3 regions of the Paucibacter sp. XJ19-41 genome follow, and region 1 is predicted to be linked to each of the others. Evidence: predicted binding sites of a transcription regulator. Region 1 holds the regulator's gene; each other region holds the start of a gene.
The links. The regulator sigma-54, encoded in region 1, starts transcription at its own class of promoters, with help from an activator protein. The targets are predictions, from matches to a motif close to TGGCANGNAANCTGCTTT.

Region 1 (7,778 bases):
GGTGGTCGGCCTGCTCGGCCCCAACGGCGCCGGCAAGACCACCAGCTTCTACATGATCGTCGGCCTGGTGCGCGCCGATGCAGGCGAGATCCGCATCGACGGCCAGGCCGTGCAGCGCCTGCCCATTCACCAGCGCTCGCGCCTGGGCCTGTCCTATCTGCCGCAGGAGGCCTCGATCTTCCGCAAGCTGACGGTCGAGGAGAACATCCGCGCGGTGCTGGAATTGCAGCAGGACGAGAACGGCCGCGCCTGGTCGAGCGCCCGCATCAACGAGGCGCTGGAGAAGCTGCTGGACGAGCTGAGCATCGAGAAGCTGCGCGACAGCCCGGCGCCGGCGCTCTCCGGCGGCGAGCGCCGCCGTGTCGAGATCGCCCGCGCGCTGGCCACCCAGCCCCGTTTCATCCTGCTGGACGAACCCTTCGCCGGCGTCGATCCGATCGCGGTGCTGGAGATCCAGCGCATCATCCGCTTCCTGAAGAGCCGCGGCATCGGTGTGCTGATCACCGACCACAATGTGCGCGAGACCCTGGGCATCTGCGACCGCGCCTACATCATCAGCGAGGGCACGGTGCTGGCCGAGGGCACGCCGCACGAGATCGTCGACAACGCCGACGTGCGCAAGGTCTATCTGGGCGAACATTTCCGAATGTAAGCCCATGAAGCAAAGCTTACAGGTCCGCCTCAGCCAGCATCTGGCGCTCACACCCCAGCTGCAGCAATCGATTCGCCTGCTGCAGTTGTCCACTCTGGAGCTGAACCAGGAAGTCGAGCAGATGCTGGCGCAGAACCCGCTGCTCGAAACGGAGGAGGAATTCCCCGACGCACCGGCCGCTGCCGAGCTGCCAGAGATCCGCAAGGCGCAGGACGAGATCGGCGCCGACAGCGGCGCCGGCGAGCCCGAGACCACGCCCGAGATCCAGGCCGAGGACTTCGGCGCCACCGAGCGCGAGGACTGGGAAAACGGCACCGAGCGAGATGATTTCGACGGCATCCGCGAGCTGCCCAGCAATAGCGGCTCCGGCAGCGGCGACGAAGACGGCGAGCGACCCGAGCAAGACTCGCCGGGCCTGAGCCTGCAGGAGCACCTGAACCAGCAGCTGGCCGGCATGATGCTGAGCCCAGAGGATCGCGCCGCGCTCTATGTGCTGATCGAGTCGCTCAACGAGGACGGCTATCTGGAGGACAGCCTCGAAGAGCTGGTTGAATCGTTGGCCGGCGAGGCGGATCCAGAGGCGCGTGACGAGTTGCTCGACCGGCTGCGCTGCGCCCTCAACTGGCTGCAAAGCCTGGAACCGCTGGGCGTCGGCGCCCGCGACCTGCCCGAGTGCCTGATCCTGCAGCTGCGCGCCCAGCCGCGCAGCGAGGCCCAGGTGGTGGCCATCCTGGTGTGCAAGCAACATCTGGAACTGCTGGCCAAGCGCGATCTGAAGAAGCTGATGGCGCTGACCGGCGCCGACGAGGCCTTGCTGCGCGAGGCCCAGACGCTGATCACCAGCCTCGAACCCAAGCCCGGCCGCCAGTTTGCCCGCGGCCAGGCCCAGGCGGTGATCCCGGACGTGATCGTTCACAAGGTCGGCCGCGAGTTCCGCGTGATGCTGAACCCCGAGGTGGCGCCCAAGCTGCGCATCAACGAGCTCTATGCCCAGGCGCTGCGCGCCACCCGCGGCGGCGTCAGCAACTCGCCGCTGGGCGCCCAGCTGCAGGAGGCGCGCTGGTTCATCAAGAACATCCAGCAGCGCTTCGACACCATCCTGCGTGTCTCACAGGCCATCGTCGAGCGGCAAAAAGGCTTCTTCACCCACGGCGAGCTGGCGATGAAGCCGCTGGTGCTCCGAGAAATAGCCGACGAGCTGGGCCTGCACGAGTCGACCATCTCGCGGGTGACGAATGCCAAGTACATGGCGACCCGCTTTGGCACCTTCGAGCTGAAGTACTTCTTTGGCTCCGGTCTGAACACCGAGGCCGGCGGCAATGCCTCCAGCACGGCGGTGCGCGCGTTGATCAAGCAGTTCGTCGCCGCTGAGGACGCAGCCAAGCCGCTGTCCGACAGCGCGCTATCGAACATGCTCGAAGAGCAAGGCATCCAGGTCGCACGCCGCACCGTCGCCAAGTACCGCGAAGCGCTGAAGATCGCGCCGGCGAATCTGCGCAAGGCGATGTAGCGCGGCAACGCAACGACGCGCAGATGCTCTTCACCACAGCCGCCTTCGTTGCCCTCTACCTGCCGCTGGTGCTGGCCGGATTTTTCGTCATCGGGCGTTGGAGCCATGGCGCTGCGGCCAGCTGGCTTTTTGCAGCCTCGCTATTGTTCTATGGCGTCTGGATGCCCGAGTACGTGCTGCTGCTGCTCGGCTCCATCGTCGGCAACTTCTGGATCGGCCAGGGTATTGCCGCCAAGCGCGCTGATGGCTTGATCCCGCAAGCAAAAATCTTGCTGATCGTCGGCGTCAGTGCCAATTTATTGCTGCTGGCCTACTACAAGTACGCCAACTTCTTCGTCGACAACCTCAACGCGGTGCTGGGCACGCAGTGGCAGCTCGGCGCGGTGCTGCTGCCGATTGGCATCTCTTTCTTCAGCTTCACCCAGATCGCCTTCCTGGCCGACAGCTACCAGAAGGGCACACGCGAATACCGCTTCAGTCACTACGGACTGTTCGTCACCTACTTCCCGCACCTGATCGCTGGCCCCGTGCTGCACCATGCGCAGATGATGCCGCAGTTCAGGGATCCGGCCACCTACCGCATCCAGCCCGCCATGCTGGCGGCCGGCCTGGCCATCTTCGTGCTGGGTCTGGTAAAAAAAGTCGTGCTGGCCGATGGCATCAGTCCCTACGCAGATGCCGTCTTCAATCCGGCGGACGCCGGCATGCACCCCGACTTCCACGAGGCCTGGTTGGGAGCCCTGGCCTACACCTTTCAGCTCTACTTCGATTTCTCGGGCTACTCGGACATGGCAATCGGCATCTCGCTGCTGTTCAATGTGCGCCTGCCTTTCAACTTCGACTCCCCTTACCGCGCAAGCAATATCAGTGACTTCTGGCGACGCTGGCATATCTCGCTGTCGAACTTCCTGCGCGACTACCTCTACATCGCGCTGGGCGGCAACCGAAAGGGCGCGCTGCGTCGCTATCTGAATCTTGGCGCCACCATGCTGCTGGGTGGCCTGTGGCATGGTGCCAGCTGGTCCTTCGTGCTGTGGGGCGGCCTGCATGGGCTCTATCTGATGCTCAACCATGGTTTCAGCGCGCTGTGTGGCCCGGTACTGAAGCAGCGCCTGGCGGCCAGCCGTGCCTACATGCTGAGCAGTTGGCTGCTGACCATGCTGGCCGTGGTTTTGGCCTGGGTGTTCTTCCGTGCAACGACGCTGGACGGCGCGCTCCGCATGATCGAAGCCATGCTCAATCCCTCGAGTCCCGGCCTGCACCGCCTGCTGTGGGAGGCCGGCCTGCAGCTACAGGCCGGCTGGACCTGGTGCGCGGTGCTTGCAGCCATCGCTTTCCTCGCGCCGAACAGCAACAGCATCGGCCAGCGGCTGATCACGCTGTGCCAGCAGCGCGTTGCGGCACGCGCCCTGCTCGCGGGCGCAGCGATCGGCGCCATCGCCCTGCTGGTGCTACTGAACACCGCACGCAGCTCGGTCAGCGCATTCATCTACTTCAATTTCTGAGATGGCAGCCCGCGCTCTCGCTTTCATCCTGCTGGGCCTGGGCGCGCTGCTGCTGAGCTGCGAGCTGCTGTTGCGCCTGCTGCCCGTCTCCAGCGCGACGCTGACCGGCTACCACCTCGACCCATTGATCCTCAACTACCCACCCCGCCATGCATGGACCTCGGCCACAGGATGGGATTTGCGCAACTCGTATCGCAATCTTGCCAACAACGCCGGCTATATTGCCCATCGCGATTTCAAGCACGACACGGAGGCCGTCGCGCTGATAGGCGACAGCTTTGTCGAAGCCTCGATGCTGCCCCCGGCCGAACGCCCGGGGGTGCAATTGGAGCAAGCACTGGCCGGGCGGCCGGTCTATGCGCTGGGCCTGCCCGGTTCAGCGTTGCTGGACTATGCCGAGCGCATGCGCTGGGCTCAGCAGCGCTACGGCATACGGGACTTCGTACTGCTGCTGGAGCGGGGTGATCTGAGGCAGTCGCTGTGCGGTTCGGGCAATGTCCACGGCCCGTGCCTGGATCCCGACACACTGGTGCCGCGCATTGAAACCCAGCCCGCACCCGGCAGACTCAAGCAATGGTTACGACACTCGGCCCTGGCCCAGTATCTGTTCAGCCAGCTCAAGCTGACTCCGCAACGCCTGTGGAAGCAAGCGCTCGAGCAAGCCAGGCCGCCGTCTGAGGCCCCTGCTGTCAAGGCCGCACCGCCCCTCGCACCGGCGTCGGCGCAGCTGACCGGGCAGAACGCGGTGGCGCACGAGTTTTTCCGGCGTATCGCCTCACTGGACTTGCGGCGCCTGGTGATCGTGCTGGACACCGATCGCGACGCGATCTACGCAGGCCGGCCGATCGGAAACCCAGAGCGGCAGGTCTTGATCACACAAGCCCCTTCGCTCTCTGTGCAGTGGGTCGACGCGACCCCTCTGCTGATGCAAGACTATGCGCGGCAGGGGCTGAGCTTTGACGTCGGTCCCTATGACAAGCACCTCAATACGCTGGGCGTGCGTCTGCTGATGGAGGCGGCCGCGCGGTCCCTCCGCAATTCCCCCTCAGCTGCGCATCAAGGTCGAGACCTCTATTGATGTAAATCAAGCATGCCGGCGCAGATCCTGGCTACTGTGCCAACCCGCGCCCATGCTCTCGACCGATCTCGCCCCTCTCCGCCCGCCAATCCACATCGCCCGCCAATGGCTGGCCCTGCTCGCCGCCGCCAGTCTGGCCTGGGCTGGCGCGGCCTGGTGGCTGCAGGCCGAGCGCAGCGCGCTGCAGCGGCACGAAAGCGAGAAGCTGCAAGTGCTGGTGCAGACGCTGGACGGCATCGTCTCGCAGCAGATGCTGGCGATCAAGGCGGCGCTGGACACCGTGGCCGTGCAGCGCCGGGGCTGGCGCACCGAGCGGCTGCCGCAGGACAGCGCCGCGCTGCTGCAGACCCTGGCCCAGGCCATGCCCGGCGTGCGCGTGCTGATGCTGGTCGATGCCCAGGGGCGGGTGCGAGCCAGCTCGGTGCCGCAGCTGCTGGGCTTGGATGTGCGCTCGCGCGATTACTTCAGCGTGCCGCAACAGCGGCCCGACCCCGGGCTGCTCTATGTCTCACCGCCGTTTCGCAGCGTCATGGGCGTGCACACGCTGACGCTGGCGCGGGCCTTGTTCGATGCCCAGGGCCGTTTCGAGGGCGTGGTCACCGCCAGCCTGGATCCGGACTACTTCCGCCTGGTGCTGGAGACCGCCCAGCCCTCGCCCGACACCTGGAGCGCCCTGGCCCATACCGGCGGCCTGCTGTTCAGCATGACGCCGCCCGATGAGCGCTGGATCGGCCGCAATCTGCTGGCCATGCCGGACTCCATCCTGGCCCGCCATCTGGCCAGCGGCCAAAGCGCCAGCCTGCACCGCATGCGCGCCCAGATCAGCCAGGACGAGCGCCTGGCCGCCGCCCGCCATGTCAGCCCGGCCGGCTTGCGCACCGATGCCGGCCTGCTGGTGGCGGTCGGGCGGGCGCTGCAAGGCATCGAGGCGCCCTGGCGGCGCCAGCTCCATGCGGTGCTGCTGATCGGCGGCCTGCTGTCGCTGGGCATGGCGGCGGCCCTGCTGCTGTGGCAGCGCCGCCAGCGCCTGATCTTCGCGACGGCACAGCAGGCCGCCTTCAAGCTGCAGGAGCAGGCCCAGCACACCCAGGCCATCCTCGACCATATGGTGGACGCGGTGATCACGATAGACAGCGCCGGGCAGATCGCCTCCTTCAACCCGGCGGCGGAGCGCATCTTCGGCTATCCAGCGGCGGAGGCCATAGGCCGCAATATCAGCCTGCTGATGCCCGAGCCCGACAGCGGCCGACACGCCGACTATCTGAGCCGCTATCTGGCCGGCGGTCCGGCGCGCGTGATCGGCCAGGGCCGCGATGTCGATGGCCGCCGCAAGAGCGGCGAGGTGTTTCCGATGAGCCTGGCCGTCTCGCGCATCGAGCGTCGTGGCCAGACCCTGTTCATCGGCCTGGCCCGCGACATCTCCGATCGCAAGCGCGCCGAGGCTGCGATCGAACGGCTGGCTTTCTACGACCCGCTGACCACCCTGCCCAATCGCCGCCTGCTGCTGGACCGGCTGGCGCAAAGCCTGGCCGCCAGCCAGCGCAGCGGCCGGCATGGCGCGGTGCTGTTCATCGACATCGACAACTTCAAATCGCTCAACGACACCCTGGGCCACGGCATGGGCGACCGCCTGCTCAAAAGCATGGCCCAGCGCCTGCAGGCCGCGCTGCGCGCGCAGGACTCGGTGGCGCGCTGGGGCGGAGACGAGTTCGTCGTGCTGCTGCAGGACCTCGGTGCGGACGCCGGCGTCGCCGCCCTGCATGCCGAGGCGGCCGCCGAGAAGCTGCTGCGTGTGCTGGGCCAGCCCTACCAGCTCGACGAACACCTGCACCACAGCACGCCCAGCATAGGCATCGTGATCTGGGGCGCGGGCGACACCAGCAGCGAAGACCTGCTCAAGCATGCCGACCATGCGATGTACCAGGCCAAAGCGGCCGGGCGCAACCAGCTGTGCTTCTTCGACCCGCTGACCCAGGCGGCGCTGGCCGAGCGCGCCGCGCTGGAGGCCGATCTGCGCGAGGCCTTGCCGCTCGGACAGCTGGAGCTGCACTACCAGGCCCAGGTCGGCCGCGACGGCGCCTTGCTGGGCGCCGAGACCCTGCTGCGCTGGCGCCATCCGCAGCGCGGCTTTGTCTCGCCGGCCGTCTTCATCCCGCTGGCCGAGCAGACCGGCCTGATCGGCCCGCTGGGCGAGTGGGTGATGCAGCAGGCCTGCGCCCGGCTGGCCGCCTGGGCCACGCAGCCGGCGCTGGCCGGGCTCAGCCTGGCCATCAATGTCAGCGCCCACCAGTTCCGCCAGAAGGGCTTTCTGGGCCTGATGCAGCAGCTGCTGGCACGCAGCGGCGCGCCGACCGAGCGGCTCAAGATCGAGCTGACCGAGAGCGCCCTGGTCAACGATGTCGAGGCCGTGATCACGCTGATGAACGAGCTGCGCCGGCTCGGCCTGGCGGTCTCGCTGGACGATTTCGGCACCGGCTATTCCTCGCTGGCCTATCTGAAGCGCTTGCCGCTGAACCAGCTGAAGATAGACCAGAGCTTTGTGCGCGACCTGATCAGCGAGCCGAACGCCCGCGCGATCGCCCGCACCGTGATCCAGCTCGGCGACAGCCTGGGCCTGCAGGTGATCGCCGAGGGCGTCGAGACCGAGGCCCAGCGCGCGCTGCTGGCCGAGCTGGGCTGCCATGCCTTCCAGGGCTATCTGTTCAGCCGGCCGCTGCCGGTGGCCGCGTTCGAGGCACTGGCCGGCAGCTGGAATGCGGTCAGCGAGGCCGCCTGAACCAGAAAGGGGACAATACGGCCCTGCTTCCCCGCCTCCAGAACCATGTCCCAGAACGAAACCCTGCATCTTTTCCTGTCCTGCGCCAGCGGCGTCGAGCCCTGGCTGGAACAGGAGGTGCGCGCCATCCTGCCCAAGACCCATACCGAGGCCTTGCGCGGCGGCGTCGCGGTCAAGAGCAATGCCGAGGGGGTGATGAAGCTCAATCTGGAGAGCCGCCTGGCGCAGCGCGTGCTGATCGAGCTGATCGACGGCCC
Region 2 (7,778 bases), on a different contig from region 1:
ATCGGCAAATACAAGATCAAGTTCCTGCTGGAAGACAGCGTGGACTACGAGAAGACCATGATCCTGAAGCCCGGCTCGGCCGTGCCCAGCGGTTTCGGTCTGCCCTCGTCCTTCGGCGCCCTGGGTTCGCCCGCCAGCACCGCGCTGCCGGCCACCATCAAGGTGCTGACCGGCGCGGCCGCCGGCCGCGAGGTCAGCCTGACCAAGGTGGTCACCACGGTCGGCAAGCCCGGCGTGCAGGTCGCCTCCATCACCAAGCGCCCGAGCGGCTATGTGTTCGCCCATGTCGAGGGCGGCGCCCGCCCCAGCGTCAACGGCATCCCCCTGGTCGGTGAATCGGTCGCGCTGAAGAGCGGCGATGTGATCGAGCTGGCCGGCACCCAGATGCAGTTCGTCCAAGCCGGCCTCTGAACCCGGCGGCTGAAACCGGCAGCCCAGGCCGGGCCCGCCGTGCAGCAAATCACGCCACCGCCCGACATCGCCACGGCCGTCCCCTGATCGGCTGAGAAACGCGAACTACGCAGCTAGGCAGGGCTGCCCGGGGCGCGTAAATTGAGACGGCGCCCACAATCTCGTGCGCCATCTCCGACTCCGACGCATGAACATACATGTCCTGGGCTGCTCCGGCGCCATTGCAGCAGGCTACAAGACCAGCGCCTTCCTGCTCGACGATGACATCCTGATCGACGCCGGCACCGGTGTCGGTGACCTCGGCCTGGACGCCCTGGCCCGCATCGACCACATCCTGGTCAGTCACTCGCACCTGGACCACATCCTGGCCATAGGCCTGCTGGCCGACACCGTGCTGCGCCTGCGCGCCCAGGCTGGCCGCCCGCCTATCCAGGTCCACGCCCTGACAGCGACGCTGGACGCGCTGCGCCAGCACATCTTCAACGGCGTGATCTGGCCCGACTTCACCCGCCTGCCCAGCGCCGAGCACCCGGTGCTGAGCCTGCATCCCTTCGAGATCGGCCAGCGCCTGAACCTGGGCGGCCGCGAGATCGAGGTGCTGAATGCCGAACACACGGTCCCGGCGGTCGGCTTTGCGGTCGACTCACCTGCCGGCTACTGGGTCTACACCGGGGATACCGGTCCCAACCCGGCCCTGTGGCAACGCCTGTCCGAGATCAAGGTCGCCCATCTGGTGATTGAAACCGCTTTTGGTGACGACGAGCGCCAACTCGCCCGCATCAGCCGCCATCTCTGCCCCACCGCACTGGGTCGCGAGCTGGCCCAGCTGGGCGGCAGCGTCGAGGTCCACATCACCCACATCAAGCCCGGCGAGATGGACGCGGTGATGAGCGAGATCGGTGCCTTGAGCAGCCCGCACAGGATCAGCGCGCTGAAGGCCGGCGACATCCTGAGCCTCTGAACCGCCCCGGCCGCCGGGCCGACTGACAAAAATGGTCAGTTCCAGGAAGCCCGAACAAAACGCGCGGCCCCGGGTGACCATACGGGTCGCTTCAAGCCCGCAAGCCCCCGAAATTCCGTGAGATCCGTCACGGCAAAGGCGATCAAAAGCCTGGCACGGCCCCTGCATTCAGGGGGAGTGTCTCTACCCCTCAATGCATTTCTTTTCTTCCCAGGAGTCCCCATCATGAGCATGAAGCGCGTCCAACAAGGTTTCACCCTGATCGAACTGATGATCGTCGTGGCGATTATTGGTATCTTGGCTGCGGTGGCGATTCCGCAGTATCGCGATTACACCGGCAAGGCACGTGTCGGCTCGACGTTGGCTCAGGTGGATGGCGTGAAGAAGGCTGTGGCGCTGTGCATCCAGACCATCGGTACCAAGACCGGCTGCTCGACAAACAGCAATGATGTGCCCGCCTTCACAGCGACCAAGGAGATCAAGTCTGTTACTGCCGCAGACGGCGATATTGAAATTGTGCTCAACAAGGGCATTCATGGCGACATCGACGATGCGACCATCAAGATGGAGTCGGCCGGAGACGGCGCCCGCATCTCTTGGAAGAACTCTTGCACCGGTTGCACAGCTGGTCCGGTCACTGACTCGATTACCAAGAATAATCCCTAATCTTGACTGCTGACCGTAGACCATTGGCTGCAGAACCACGGCGGCAGCGGTTATCGGGCAGCATCATCAGCTTGGATAGGAAAAAGGGGCTCTAGAGCCCCTTTTTCTTTGGGACAGAACAAATTGCTGGCTCGCTAGGCTTTGCGGGTCAGGAATCAGCAGCAAGGTTGAAGGCCACCTATGCAGATCGCACTGCTACTACTTTTCGTTGCCTCCGGCTTCTCTGCGCTGATCTACCAGTCAGTCTGGACCCAGTACCTAGGCCTGCTGCTCGGCCATGCCGCCTACGCTCAGACCCTGGTGCTGGTGATGTTCATGGGGGGAATGGCATTCGGCGCCTGGGCGGTCAGTCGGCTGACCGCCCGCCTGCGCAGCCTGATCGGCTGTTATGCCGCGATTGAGTTGCTGATCGGCCTGGCCGGGTTTGCTTTTCATGGACTATTCACCGGCTTTGTCGGCTTGAGCGAGACGCAGGTGCTACCGGCGCTGCAAGGCCATTGGGCGGCCAAGGCCTGGCCCTGGTTGGGCGCCGGCAGCCTGATCGCAGTACAGACCGTTCTGCTGGGCGCGACCTTTCCCCTCATTGCTGGCGGCATGCTGCGCTGGAACCGGCAGGCCATGGGCGCCACGCTGGGCGGCCTTTACTTCGCCAATGGGCTGGGTGCCGCCGCCGGTGCCCTGGCCGCCAGCTTCCTGCTGCTTCCCCTGTTCGGGCTGCCCGGCAGCCTGCAGGTGGCAGCGGGCATGAATCTGCTGCTGGCCGCAGGCACGGCGTGGATTGCCTTCAAAGCCCCTGAGCACGGCTTCGCGTCTCAGGGCGACAAGCCCGCTGCTCAGAGCGCCGATCTGCGCGGCCTGCAGCGCACGCTGTTGGCCGCCACCTTTCTCTCCAGCGCCGCATCTTTTGGCTACGAGATTGGCTGGGTGCGCATGCTCAACCAGGCGCTGGGCACCACGCTGCATGGCTTCGAGTTGATGCTCGCCGCCTTCATCTTCGGCATCGCCTGCGGTGGGCTGTGGATTCGCCACCGAGGTGATCAGATTGCCGATGTGGTGCGCTACGCAGGTTATGTGCAGGTCGCGATGGGCACTTGCGCGCTCTTGTCCGTGCCCGTGTTGGCCCGGAGCTTTGAATGGGTAGGCTGGTTGACGACGGCGCTGGCCCGGACCGACGGAGGCTATGCGCTTTACAGCATCGCCACGGCAGTCATTGCCCTGCTGGTGATGACCCCCGCCGCCTTCTTTGCGGGCATGACGCTCCCGCTGTTCACTACCGCCCTGCTCCGCCAAGGGGCGGGCGAGGCGGCCATCGGCCGTGTTTACGCCGCCAACACGATAGGTGCCATCTTCGGCGTGGTGACGGTGGTACACGTCTTGATACCGCTGATGGGAATCACGCTCAGCGTGGTGGCCGCAGCCACCATGGATGTGCTGATCGGGCTGTGGTTGCTGCGCGGGCTGAAGCAAGGAAGCTGGACATTGCCTGCCGGCGCGAGCGCGGTGGGCGCCGTAACGGTGGCAGGCCTGGTCCTGTACTTCGGGCTACCCAGTACCTTGCAACAGGCTTCGGGGGTGTTCAGAACCGGAATTTCAGACGAGACCAAGCTCGGCCAGCTCCTGTACTTCCGCGACGGATCGACCGCCACGGTCTCGGCCCGCATGTTCAGCGATCAGACCGTCATCATCTCCACCAATGGCAAGCCCGATGCGGGCCTCAGGGATTCCCAGAGCACACCAACCTCAGATGAGATCACGATGCTGATGTTGGGCATGGCACCGCTGGCCTGGCATCCGCAGCCTAAGGAGGTCGCAGTGATCGGCTGGGGTTCTGGCTTGTCCACGCACACGCTGCTGGGATCGTCGCTGGTGCAGCGGGTGGACACGATCGAGATCGAGCACGCAATGTGGGAGGGCGCCAAGACCTTCTTGCCCCTCAACGCCAGGGCCTACGAAGACCCGCGCTCCTTTCTCCGCATCGAGGATGCCCGCACATTTCTGGCTACGCACGACGGCTTGTACGATGCCATCGTCTCCGAACCGTCCAACCCCTGGGTCAGCGGTGTCGCAAGCCTGTTCACCCAGGAGTTCTATGCGCGAGTCCGTGGCAAGCTCCGTGAGGACGGTTTGCTGGTGCAGTGGATTCATGCCTATGAGATGACCGACGCGCTGCTCGCCGAAATGCTGGCGGCGCTGCTGACGGAGTTCCCGCACAGCGAGCTGCTGGTGACCAACAGCAATGACTTCATCATCCTGGCGCGCAGCAAGGTCGCGCCATCCTTAGCGGTCGAGCAAGCAAGTCGTCTGTGGGAAGCCCCCGGGCTGGCCGATGAACTGCGCCGCGTGGGCTTGAGTTCTATTGCCGATCTGCAAGTGCGGCGCGTCGGCGGTGCAGCGATGCTGCGCACTTTTGTCCGGCAGCACCAGGCAAGAGCGCATTCCGACTTCTACCCAAGCGTTGCGCTCCAGGCGCCCAAAGCACGATTCAAAAGCCAGTCTGCGCATCAGCTCCCGCAACTCGTGCTGGCCGGCTTGCCAATCCTGAATGCCTTGGAATGCCGGCGCCCCATGGAAGCTGGCGCCGAAATCACGCGAACAGAGCATTCGAGCTTGGTCCGTGCGCATCTGGACGCGCGCGCCGCGAGCCAAGCTTTCGCAGCGGACAAGGTGGTGACCGAACTGGAGAAGAGCGATCCGGTACTGGCAAGAGACATCCGCTTGCTCAGAGCTCAGCTATCCGGTGTCGTGCCCTTTCATGCGGCCACACTGCACCAGACCATGACGCATCTTGCCAATTCCACGGTGGCCCATCTGCCCAACGATGAGGCACGGCGCTTGTGGGATGAGGCGGCGTGGCTGGCCAAGCTGCCGCGCGAAGCGCCGGAGTGGTTGCGTGCCCAGGTCAGGCTTTATGCCGCTTGGCTGCGCAACGATTGGCGCGAAGTGGAACGACTGGCCGCTCTGCTTCTCGCCGAGAAAGACCCAACGCTGACGCCTCTGTTCCGGCATGGCGCCTTGGTCTATGGCAGCTTGGCGAGCATGGTGCTGGGAGGAAAAGGGGCTGCGGCTCGCTGGGACAAGCAGTTTGGCGACAGCATCCCAAAGCAATTGCCCACAAGCACAAGAGACTTCTTGAAAGCCTGGGACGGGCATGAGGCCGTGTGTGCGGCGGCCGGCTGACCGGCTAGTGCGCCCCGCCCGCCCACCTAAAACACCCCCTCCCCGCCCCCTTCGCCCGATACAGCGCCTCATCCGCGCTGGCCAGCAACGCGGCCGCAGCCGGCACCTCGTCTGGCCCGCCGGCATAGGCCGCAATCCCCATGCTGGTCGCCAGCTGTAGCGCGCCGGTGGGCAGCTCCACCGGCTCCTGCATCGCATGCAGGATCTTGCCGGCCACGAGCTCGGCCTCATCGGGCTGGTGCAGGCCCTCGAGAATCAGCACGAACTCGTCACCGCCCAGCCGCGCGACCATATCGGTGCTACGCACGCAGCGGCCTAGGCGCCGGGCGAACTCCTGCAGCACCTGATCGCCGGCCGCGTGGCCGAGGCCATCGTTGATCTGCTTGAACTTGTCGATGTCCAGGAAGATCAGGGCCAGGCACTGGGCGTTGCGCCGGCTGCGGGCCAGCGCCTCCTCCAGTCGCTCGTCGAACTGGCGCCGGTTCGGCAGCCCGGTCAGTCCATCGACGCGACTCAGGCGATCCAGATGCTGTTCGACCAGCTTGGCCGCCGTGATGTCGGTGGCCAGCGTGTAGACGCCAGCCACCGAGCCGTCCTCCAGCAGATCGGGTATGTAGTCGGCGCGCAGCAGGCGTTTGACGCCGCCCGCCTCGGCCTCGGTCTCGAAGCTGGCCCGCTCGCCATCCAGGGCCTGCTGCAGGGCCTGGCGGCGCGGCTCATAGGCCTCGGGACCGATCAGCTCGGGCAGGCGCTGGCCCAGGGCACGCGCCGGGTCGATGTCCATCCAGGGTTTGAAGGTCGCGTTCAGGAACTGCAGGCGCTGCTCGCGGTCGATATAGGAAATCAGCACCGGCAGGTTGTCGGCAATGGTGCGCAGCCGCCGCTCGCCCGCCTGCAGCTGGCGCAGCGCCTGCTGCAGTTCGGCGGTGCGCTGCTCGACGCGCTGCTCCAGCGAGGTGTTGAGTTCGGTCAGCGCAGCGTCCTGCCTGGCCTGGCGGGCCGACAGATCGGCCAGCGCCCCCGACAAGAGGGCCACCTCGCGATAGCCCCCCACCCGGGGCAGCGGCTCGTCGCCCAGGTGCCGGCGCGATGAGATCACCGCAGCCAGCCGCTCCAGCGGCGCCGACAAGCGGCGCGCCAGCAACCAGGCCAGCGGCACGGACAGGGCCACCAGCGCCAGCGCGACCATCACGATCTGGCCGCGCAGCTTCTGATAGTCGGCCAGCGCCACGCTGGTCGGCATGCGCATCAAGACGGTCCAGCCCAGGCCCGGATAGCTGCCCTGGCCGCGCGTCGCGGCGGTCACCGCGAAATAGTCGACGCCGGCATCGCTGTAGCGCTGGGCCGTGTCTATCGTGCCCATATCAAGCGCCAGCTTGCGACCCTCCAGCGCCGGGGGGCCCAGCAGCACCGTGCCGTCCTGCCCGATCACCAGGGCCTCGGCCGCATGCGACTCCATCGCGGTGTCGATCAGCTCGTTCCTGATCTGGCGCGCCCAGGTCCAGCTCAGATGCACGCCGAACACGCCCAGATAGCGGCCACGCTCGTCGCGCAAGGGCAGCGCAAAGTCGACAAAGCGCCAGGGCTCCTCCTGCTTGGGCAGCAGCTTCTCCAGCAGCACGGCGGCATGCACATCACCCACGAAGGGACCGGCCTTGCCGCCCTGCCACCAGGGTCGCTGCGCGACATTGACCCCTTCGAGCAGGCCGCCGCCGGCGGCCAGCACCCGACCCTCGGCATCGGTCACCCCCAGCCAGGCGAAATGGCCGAAGCCCAGCCGGATCTGCTCCAGCGCCCGGCGCATCGCCGGCACATCGTCGTGGCGCTGAAACAGCTCCAGCTGCGACAGCACCTTGACCTCCTGGAACTGCTGGGCCATGCCCCGGTCGAGTGCGCCACGGAAGTCCAGCGCGATCTGCCGCAACGATTCGGTGGCGCGCCGCTCGGCATGGGCGCGCGCAAAGTTCTCGATCAGCCAGACACAGCTGAGCACGGCCAGCAGCACCGCCGTCAGCACGGCGGCGGTCAGCCAGCTGCCCAGCGAGAGGCGGTCCTTGCGGGGGCGGGTCAGGTCTTGCATGGCAACATTCATGGGCTGCTTTGTAGCCGGGTCGTCGGTACACCGCAAGTCGCGAGACGGGCGCCGCGCACCAAGTCAGCGCATCGCCGACTGATCGACCACTGGCCGAACGCACCAAACTCGGGCAAGCTGCACTGCAGGCAAGCAATGCAGGCCTGGGCACAGCCCTTGCGTCTATCGCGATTCAAGCCGACGGAGTCTTTCTCAACATGCATGCGCTCACCCTTCCCGCCCCGGGCCACTATGACGAGATGCTGCTCGCCGACGGGGCCACGCGCCCCCATTACCAGGCCTTTGACCAGTGGCTGCAGGCCCAGACGCCCGAGGCCCTGGCCAAGAAGCGGGCCGAGGCCGACCTGCTGTTCCACAAGGTGGGCATCACCTTCGCCGTCTACGGCGACGAGGCCGGCGCCGAGCGCCTGATCCCTTTCGACACCGTGCCGCGCATCGTGCCGGCCAGCGAGTGGCAGATGCTGGAGGCCG
Region 3 (7,778 bases), on a different contig from region 1:
TCAGCTGGCGGCCGATGAAGGGGCCGACATTGGGATGGTTGGCCAGGGTGTCGAGCGCGATCTTCAGCGCCGTCGGCCCGTCGGCCGTGGCGGGAATGTCGACCTGGAGCACCCGCTTCGCGCCGCTCGCAAAGCGGCCGGCATTGTGGCTCATCGGCCGGCGCATGAAGCTCGGGTCGGTCTCGCTGCGGCCGTCGAAATCCCAGCCGGTGAAGACCCGCGCCAGCTCGGTGATATCGGCCAGCGTGTAGCTCTCCTTGGGCTGGCCGCCGGCGCCCAGCACTGGTGTGCCGTCGAGGTTGAGTTCGTGCAGGCCTATCGTGAACAGCTGCATCACCTCGCGCGCATAGTTCTCGTCCGGCGCGCTGCCCTTGCCGTCCTCCTTCTTGTTGCCGCGCATATTCAGGTAGACGCCCATGCCGCAGGACAGGGTCACGCCCTCCAGCAGATCGCGGAAGGAACCGAAGGCACGCTGCTCCAGCATGTCCACATAGGCGGCTGCGGCGAAGTTGCCCCAGGCCACCGGCAGCCCCGTCATCGAGACCACGAAGATCTCGCTGAGCGCCATCACGACACGCTGGCGCAGCGCGTCCGGCGAGGACAGCCATTTGCGCCACAGGCTGTTGTCGACACCGCTGAAACTGTATTTGTAGCTCTCGGCCCCATAGCCCTTGGCCAGCAACCAGTCGACGTGCGAGCTGCTGCCGCTGGCCCGGAACTGCTGCTCCAGCCAGGCGGCGTAGCCCCCCGACTTGACGCTGGCGATATCGGCCATGCTGGCGGCGAAGCCGGCCTGGGCGAGGAAGCGCGCCGCGGCGGCGTCGCTGATCGGCGCTTGAACCGGGGCCGGGGCCGGCGCCGGTACCGAGTCGGGCTGGGCCGTGGTGCCGCCGGCCTCACCACCGCCACCGCCACCACAGGCGCTCAAGGCCGTGGCGGCGCCCAGCAGACTCAGGCTTTGCTGGGGCGGCGCGATGCGCTGGGCAGGCGCTACGGGGGTGGACTCGGCAACAATCGTGCTCATGCGGGCTCTCGCTAGGATTCGAGGGCGCAATCTAAGGGAGCGACGGCTCCCGCCCGGTAACGAGCCTCCCGGCTTTGCAAGAGGGCGTAAGACCCGGGTCATAGTTCACGCTGGAGCCCGCATTGCACGCCCGAGACAGCCGCGGCGATGCATGAAAAAGGGCCGCGATCTGCGGCCCTGTAACGAAGCGAAACCCGGCTCAGCGCAGCGGCACGCCGGTCTTGCTCTGCACGAACTCGCGCGTCACGCCCTCGGCCAGCTCGACCAGCTTCAGGCCCTCGGGCGTCACATCCATCACGCCCAGGTCGGTGATGATGCGGTTGACCACGCCCACGCCGGTCAGCGGCAGTGTGCACTTGGGGATGATCTTCAGGTCCTCGCTGCCGTCCTTCTTCTTCGCGACATGCTCCATCAGCACAATCACGCGCTTGACGCCGGCCACCAGGTCCATCGCGCCGCCCATGCCCTTGACCATCTTGCCGGGGATCATCCAGTTGGCCAGATCGCCGTGCTCGCTGACCTGCATCGCGCCGAGGATGGACAGATTGATCTTGCCGCCGCGGATCATCGCGAAGCTGTCATGGCTGCCGAAGATCGACGAGCCCTTGATCGTCGTGACGGTCTGCTTGCCGGCATTGATCAGGTCGGCGTCGACCTCGTCCTCGGTCGGGAAGGGGCCGATGCCCAGCATGCCGTTCTCGCTCTGCAGCCAGACTTCCTTGTCCGCCGGCACGAAATTGGCCACAAGCGTCGGAATGCCTATGCCCAGGTTCACATAGAAGCCGTCTTCGAGTTCCTGCGCCGCGCGGGCCGCCATTTGGTCTTGTGTCCAGGCCATGATCAGGCTCCCTTCTTCTCGGACAGAGTGCGCTTCTCGATGCGCTTCTCGGGGTTGGCGTTGACGACGATGCGGTGCACATAGATGCCCGGCAGATGCACCTCGTCCGGATCGATCGCGCCGGTCTCGACCAACTGCTCGACCTCGACCACGGTGATCTTGCCGGCCATCGCAGCGGCCGGGTTGAAGTTGCGCGCGGTGCGGCGGAACACCAGATTGCCGCTCTTGTCGGCCTTGTAGGCCTTGACCAGGGACACATCCGGGTTCAGCGCATGCTCCATCACATAGGTCTGGCCGTCGAACTCGCGCAGCTCCTTGCCCTCGGCGACGATGGTGCCGACGCCGGTGCGGGTGAAGAAGGCCGGGATGCCGGCACCGCCGGCGCGCAGCTTCTCGGCCAGCGTGCCTTGTGGCGTGAACTCCAGCTCCAGCTCGCCCGCCAGGTACTGGCGCTCGAACTCCTTGTTCTCGCCGACATAGCTGGAGATCATTTTCTTGATCTGGCGCGTCTCGAGCAGCTGGCCAAGGCCGAAGCCATCGACGCCGGCGTTGTTGGAAATCACAGTCAGATTCTTGACCGCGCTGTCGCGCAGCGCCGCGATCAGGGCCTCGGGAATGCCGCACAGGCCGAAGCCGCCCACCGCCAGCAACTGGCCGTCGGCGACGATGCCCTGCAGCGCCTGGGCGGCGCTTGGGTAGAGTTTGTTCATCGGATTTGTCTCCGTGTGTAGCTATCGAACGGCGCTCAGCGTACTACTTAATGCAATACGTAGGCGGTACGTAGAATCGCCTAAACCACCGAGAGACATCCCGCATGAAGCTCAGCGCCAGCGATCTGCAAGCCGCCATTCCCACGATTTTCGCCCCCTGGATCAGCGCCATGGAGCTGCAGGTGCAGGAGGCCGCGCCGGGCGCGGTGCGCCTGCTGATGCCGGTCAAGCGCGAGTATGTGCATGTGGGCGGCGTGATGTGCGGCCAGGCCGCAATGGCGGCGGCCGATACCGCGATGGTGCTGGCGATGATGGCCGAGCTCGGCGAGTTCAGGCCCATGACCACGGTGCAGCTGAACACCAGCTTTCTGCGCCCGATCTCGGCGGACCATTGCCTGATCAGCGCCAAGGTGCTGCGCAGCGGCAAGAGCCTGGCCTTCGGCACGATAGACATTGCCAACCCCGACGGCCGCCTCGCCGTGCAGGCCACCACCACCTACGCGCTGCTCGGATGAGCGTGGACTATCGCACCGCCTTCGAGATGGCGCCGATCGGCCTGATCCTGTCGGAGCGCCGCCAGATCCTGGACTGCAACCACCGCGTGCTCGCGATCTTCGGTGCGCAGCGCGAGCAGCTCGTCGGCCACAGCTTCGAGCTGCTCTACCCCAGCCCGGCCGAGTTCGAGCGCACCGGCGCGCGCATCGTCGCCAGCCTGGACGCCACCGGCTTCTATGCCGACGACCGGGTGATGCGCCGGGTCGCCGGCCCCGAGGGCGGCCAGCTGTTCTGGTGCCATGTCTCGGGCCGCGCGCTGGACCCCAAGGACCCGCATGCCAAGGGCATCTGGAGCTTCGAGGATCTGTCGGCGCACCGCCAGATCAAGGCCGACCTGACCGCCCGCGAACGCGAGATCGCGGCGCTGCTGATCGAGGGCCTGACCAGCAAGCTGATCGGCCGGCGCCTGGGCATCAGCCCGCGCACCGTCGATGTCTACCGCGCCCGGCTGATGAAGAAGTACGAGGCCGCGACCACGCCGGAGCTGGTGCACAAGCTGCTCGTGGCCTGAACCCTTGGCGCGCTCCTCAGCGCTCCATCGTCACCGGGCGCAGCTCGCGGATATAGAACACGCCGTCCCAGTGCCGACCCAGGCCCGCGCCGCCGCCGGTGGGCAGGCCATAGCCGAACTCCATGGAGCGCGAGGGCAGGCCGGCAAGATCGGCGCGCATCGGTCGCGGCGCGTCCAGGAAGATGAACTCGGCCGGGTTCTGCGCCAGCGCCGTCTCCAGGCTGCGCGGATAGGCCGGCGGCACCGGCTGGACCTGGCCCGAGGCGAATTCGAGGAAGGACCCCTGCAGCGCCGTCGTGTTCAGCACGTAGTAGTCGCGACCCAGCTTCTCGCCGAGGATGTCGCCCGCAAAGCGGTGCTGGGCATCCAGCTTGACGCCCCGGCCCAGATGGATGATGTGGCCCCAGATCACCGCCTTCTTGCCCGGGTAGAGCTGCTGCAGCTGCCACAGCACGTTGTCGGCCATCGCATGGTCGCGCTGGTAGTCGCCACGCCACAGGGTCGCGGCCTGGGCCTGCAGGCCGGCCAGGCTGCGGCACAGCAGGCCGTCCTCGCCACCGCGCTTGCCGGCGCAGAGACGGCCGCGCAGCCGCTCGGCCAGCGCGTCGAAACGCTGCTGCTCGGCGGCCGGCGGCGCGCGCCGCTCGAGCGTGAACAGCACGGCCGCCAGACGCTCGAACAGCGGCCAGTCGGCCTCGGCGCTGCGCAGACGCGCCTTCAAACGCGGCAGCAGCTCGCGCTGGCTCAGCTCGCCGCTGAGCTGGCTGTCTATGCCCGACAGCAGCAGCGGGCGTGGCCCGGCCTGGTGCTCGTCCAGATAGCGCAGCAGGCCACGGCCGGCATCGCTCTTCGAGTACATATAGAACACCTTGCCGGGCGCCAGCGCCTCGAGCTTCTCGCCGCGCCGCATGGCCTCTTGCAGCAGCGCGATATCGAACACCCCGCTCTCCAGCAGCAGCACCTCGAAGCCCTGGTGCTCATGCAGATAGCGCAGCAGGCGCAGCCGCAGCTCGAACTCCTCGCGCCCGCCATGGGTCTGCTCACCCAGCGCCACCACCCGCGCCTGTCCGACGGCCGCGCCGAAAGCCTGCAGCTGCGCATCACTGATCTCGGCCGCCGTGGCCGCCGGCATCGCCTGGGCATGGCGGCCGACCCAGCTCATCGCCGCGTCGCCAAAGGCCGGCGCCGCCGCCATCGCCGCCAGCAGCGCGGCCGCCAGCCACTGTCTTCGTCCCCTCATCGCCCGTCCCCTCGTCTGGATAGCCGGCCAGCTTAGAGGGCCTGGGTTTAAGAGCGCATTAACGCGGCGCAGCCGCCGCCGCGTTGCCAGGGCCGCACAACCGACCTGGGACATTCCCTAGGAGCAGACCCGGTCCGGCGGCGGTCAAAACCTCGATTTATCGGCCTGTTTTCACTGTGAAGAAAGTCACGGCCGGGCCCTATTGCGCGCACTGACAAGCCCTGACCCCCCCCCCATGAATGTGGGGGAGCCCGGCGATGTGCGACGCGCGGTGCGCGGCTTATCGTCGGGCCTCGCGGCATGGTGAGCGGCGGCTCCCGGGCCGCAGCAGGGCAGGCAGCGCAAGTTCCGACGACAAGGTCCGCATGGGCAGTACGGGGACCGATCTGAACCGGCGAACGCTTGGTCACGGTGCCACACACATTGCCATTTGTCCTTCACGGATTCGCGCCCTCACAGGAGCTTGCCTCATGAAACCCATCAAGAAGATTGCCGCGCTGCTCGCCGCAGCCGCCGCCCTCAGCCTGCCTACCGGCGCAATGGCTGGTTTCGTCTGGAATGAGACCGCCCCGGGCGCCGGCGACCTGCTGGGCACGGCCCAGACCACTTATGACAGCGGCTTCAACACGCTGAGCGGTATCGGCGGCGCGCTGACCGCCAGCGTGCCGGTCGGCGGCGGCCCACGCCACCAGGTCGATCTCTACAAGATCCGCATCAGCGATGCCGCCAGCTTCTCGGCCAAGACCCAGGACACCGGCTTCGACACCGCGCTCTACCTCTTCGACGCCGCAGGCCTGGGCGTCTACATGAACGACGATATGCCCGACTTCTCCGGCCTGACCTCGCTGCTGCCCAGCGGCGATGCCAGCTCACCGATCAGCGACGGCATCTACTACCTGGCCGTCGCCATCGGTGGCTTCGTCGCCGATGGCGCCAACGGCAGCCCCTCCTTCCTGGCCGGCGGCTTCAACGATGTGCTGGGCGGCGACGCCGGCGCCGGCATGCTGGCGGGCTGGACCGGCTTTGACAGCGGCAGCGAGCTCCCGTTGAGCTACTTCATCGAGCTGACCGGCGCCACCAATGCCGAGCTGCCCGAGCCCGGCACGATAGGCCTGGTGCTGGCCGCCGGCCTGGGGCTGTGGGCCTCCTCGCGCCGGCGCGCCCCGCGCACGCCCCTGAACGCCGCCGCCTGACGCCACCTGCTTCTGCAACAAGGAGAACTCCATGTTCAGTCCCCGTACCGCAAGACACGCCCTGCTGAGCGCCGCCGCGATGGCGGCCTTGGGCGCTGCCTTCGCCCAGACCCCCTTGCCCAACACGGCGGCAGCGCTCGCGCTGCCCAGCCCGCAAACCCAGCAGCGCAACTCCCTGCTGCGCCAGCAGACCGGCACCGTGCAGGTGGCCGTGCGCCTGACCGATGCACCGCTGGCCCAGGCGCTGGCGATGAATGCGAAGAAGACCGGCGGCGGCATGACGCTGGCGCAACGCCAGGCCTATATGGCCAGCCTGAAGAGCAAGCAGGACGCCTTGATGGGCCAGATCCAGGCCCTGGGCGGCAAGGAACTGGGCCGCCTGGGCAAGGCCTACAACGCCGTGGTGATCTCGGCAGACGCCGCCAAGCTGCCGCAGATCGCGCGCCTGCCCGGCGTCTCGGCGCTGCGTCCGGTGGTCGATCACCAGAAGGCCCTGAGCAGCACCGTGCCCTATGTCGGCGCCAAGGTGCTGCAGGACCTGGGCCTGAGCGGCCAGGGCGTCAAGATCGCGGTGCTGGACTCCGGCATCGACTACACCCACCGCAATCTCGGTGGCTCGGGCCTGATCTCGGACTTCAATGCCGCGGCCGCTGCCGCCGCCGGCATGGCACCGGCCGCCCTGTTCCCCAGCGCCAAGGTGATCGGCGGCTATGACTTTGTCGGCGAGACCTGGCCCAATGGCCCGCAGCTCGCCGATCCGAACCCGATCGACGCCGGCGTCGGCTCCGGCCACGGCACCCATGTGGCCGATATCGCCGCCGGCGCCAGCCTGGACGGTCTGCACAAGGGCATGGCGCCCGGCGCCTCGCTGTATGCGGTCAAGGTCTGCAGCAGCGTCTCCACCAGCTGCAACGGCCTGGCGATCCTGCAAGGCATCGAATGGGCGATGGACCCGAACGGCGATCTGGACTTCTCCGACGCCGCCGACATCCTCAACCTCTCGCTGGGCGCCAGCTACGGCCAGCGCGAGAACCCCTCGACCGAGGCGATCAGCAATGCCGTGCGCTTCGGCATCGTCGCCGCGATCTCGGCCGGCAACTCGGCGGACCGCCCCTTCATCGTCGGCTCGCCATCGAACGCGCCCGAGGCCATCAGCGTGGCGCAGACCAGCATGGCCAATGCCGGCGCCATCCCGCTGGTCGTGACCGCGCCGGCCGGCATTGCCGGCGTCTATTCGAACACCGCGACGCTGGACTGGGCACCGATAGGCGCCGGTTTCGGCGGCACGCTGCGGCGTGCCGGCCCGAACGGCTCGGCCAACGCGCTGGCCTGCGAGATGGCGACGACCATCGATTTCACCGGCACCGTGGCCCTGATTGATCGCGGCGTCTGCTCGATCAGCATCAAGGTGGCGAACGCGGCGAACCGCGGCGCGATCGGTGTGGTGATCGCCAACAATGCGGCCGGCGACGCGCCCACCTTCAGCTTCGGTGGCGGTGCACCGATGGTGCCCAGCCTGGTCGTCACCCAGGCCATCGGCAATGTGCTGAAGTCGGTGCCGACCGACACGGCACAGGTCAGCGTCAGCCCTGCCAACAGCATCCCGCTGGCCGGCAGCATGACCGCGACCTCCTCGCGCGGCCCGTCCTACAACTTTGCCGCGATCAAGCCCGAGATCGGCGCGCCCGGCGCCTCGGTCTCGGCGGT

Region 2: a site for sigma-54 is predicted at 1,524-1,541, ahead of PO768_RS11560 (pilin). Genes of this name have one in related genera too.
Region 3: a site for sigma-54 is predicted at 5,291-5,308, ahead of PO768_RS24725 (PEP-CTERM sorting domain-containing protein). Genes of this name have one in related genera too.

What each region holds. Positions count from the first base shown of each region.
Region 1 covers NZ_JAQOWX010000129.1:1,934-9,711, forward strand. Annotated here, with positions in the region: gene lptB (LPS export ABC transporter ATP-binding protein) at 1-652, shown strand, start outside; gene PO768_RS24125 (RNA polymerase factor sigma-54) at 657-2,162, shown strand; gene PO768_RS24130 (MBOAT family O-acyltransferase) at 2,186-3,667, shown strand; gene PO768_RS24135 (hypothetical protein) at 3,738-4,745, shown strand; gene PO768_RS24140 (bifunctional diguanylate cyclase/phosphodiesterase) at 4,798-7,521, shown strand; gene PO768_RS24145 (THUMP domain-containing class I SAM-dependent RNA methyltransferase) at 7,567-7,778, shown strand, end outside.
Region 2 covers NZ_JAQOWX010000036.1:8,064-15,841, reverse strand. Annotated here, with positions in the region: gene PO768_RS11570 (FHA domain-containing protein) at 1-411, shown strand, start outside; gene PO768_RS11565 (MBL fold metallo-hydrolase) at 599-1,372, shown strand; gene PO768_RS11560 (pilin) at 1,598-2,038, shown strand; gene PO768_RS11555 (hypothetical protein) at 2,219-5,215, shown strand; gene PO768_RS11550 (diguanylate cyclase domain-containing protein) at 5,220-7,307, opposite strand; gene PO768_RS11545 (circularly permuted type 2 ATP-grasp protein) at 7,505-7,778, shown strand, end outside.
Region 3 covers NZ_JAQOWX010000138.1:1,037-8,814, forward strand. Annotated here, with positions in the region: gene PO768_RS24695 (DUF1800 domain-containing protein) at 1-1,024, opposite strand, end outside; gene PO768_RS24700 (CoA transferase subunit B) at 1,224-1,862, opposite strand; gene PO768_RS24705 (CoA transferase subunit A) at 1,865-2,572, opposite strand; gene PO768_RS24710 (PaaI family thioesterase) at 2,677-3,087, shown strand; gene PO768_RS24715 (PAS and helix-turn-helix domain-containing protein) at 3,084-3,638, shown strand; gene PO768_RS24720 (erythromycin esterase family protein) at 3,655-4,878, opposite strand; gene PO768_RS24725 (PEP-CTERM sorting domain-containing protein) at 5,349-6,071, shown strand; gene PO768_RS24730 (S8 family serine peptidase) at 6,103-7,778, shown strand, end outside.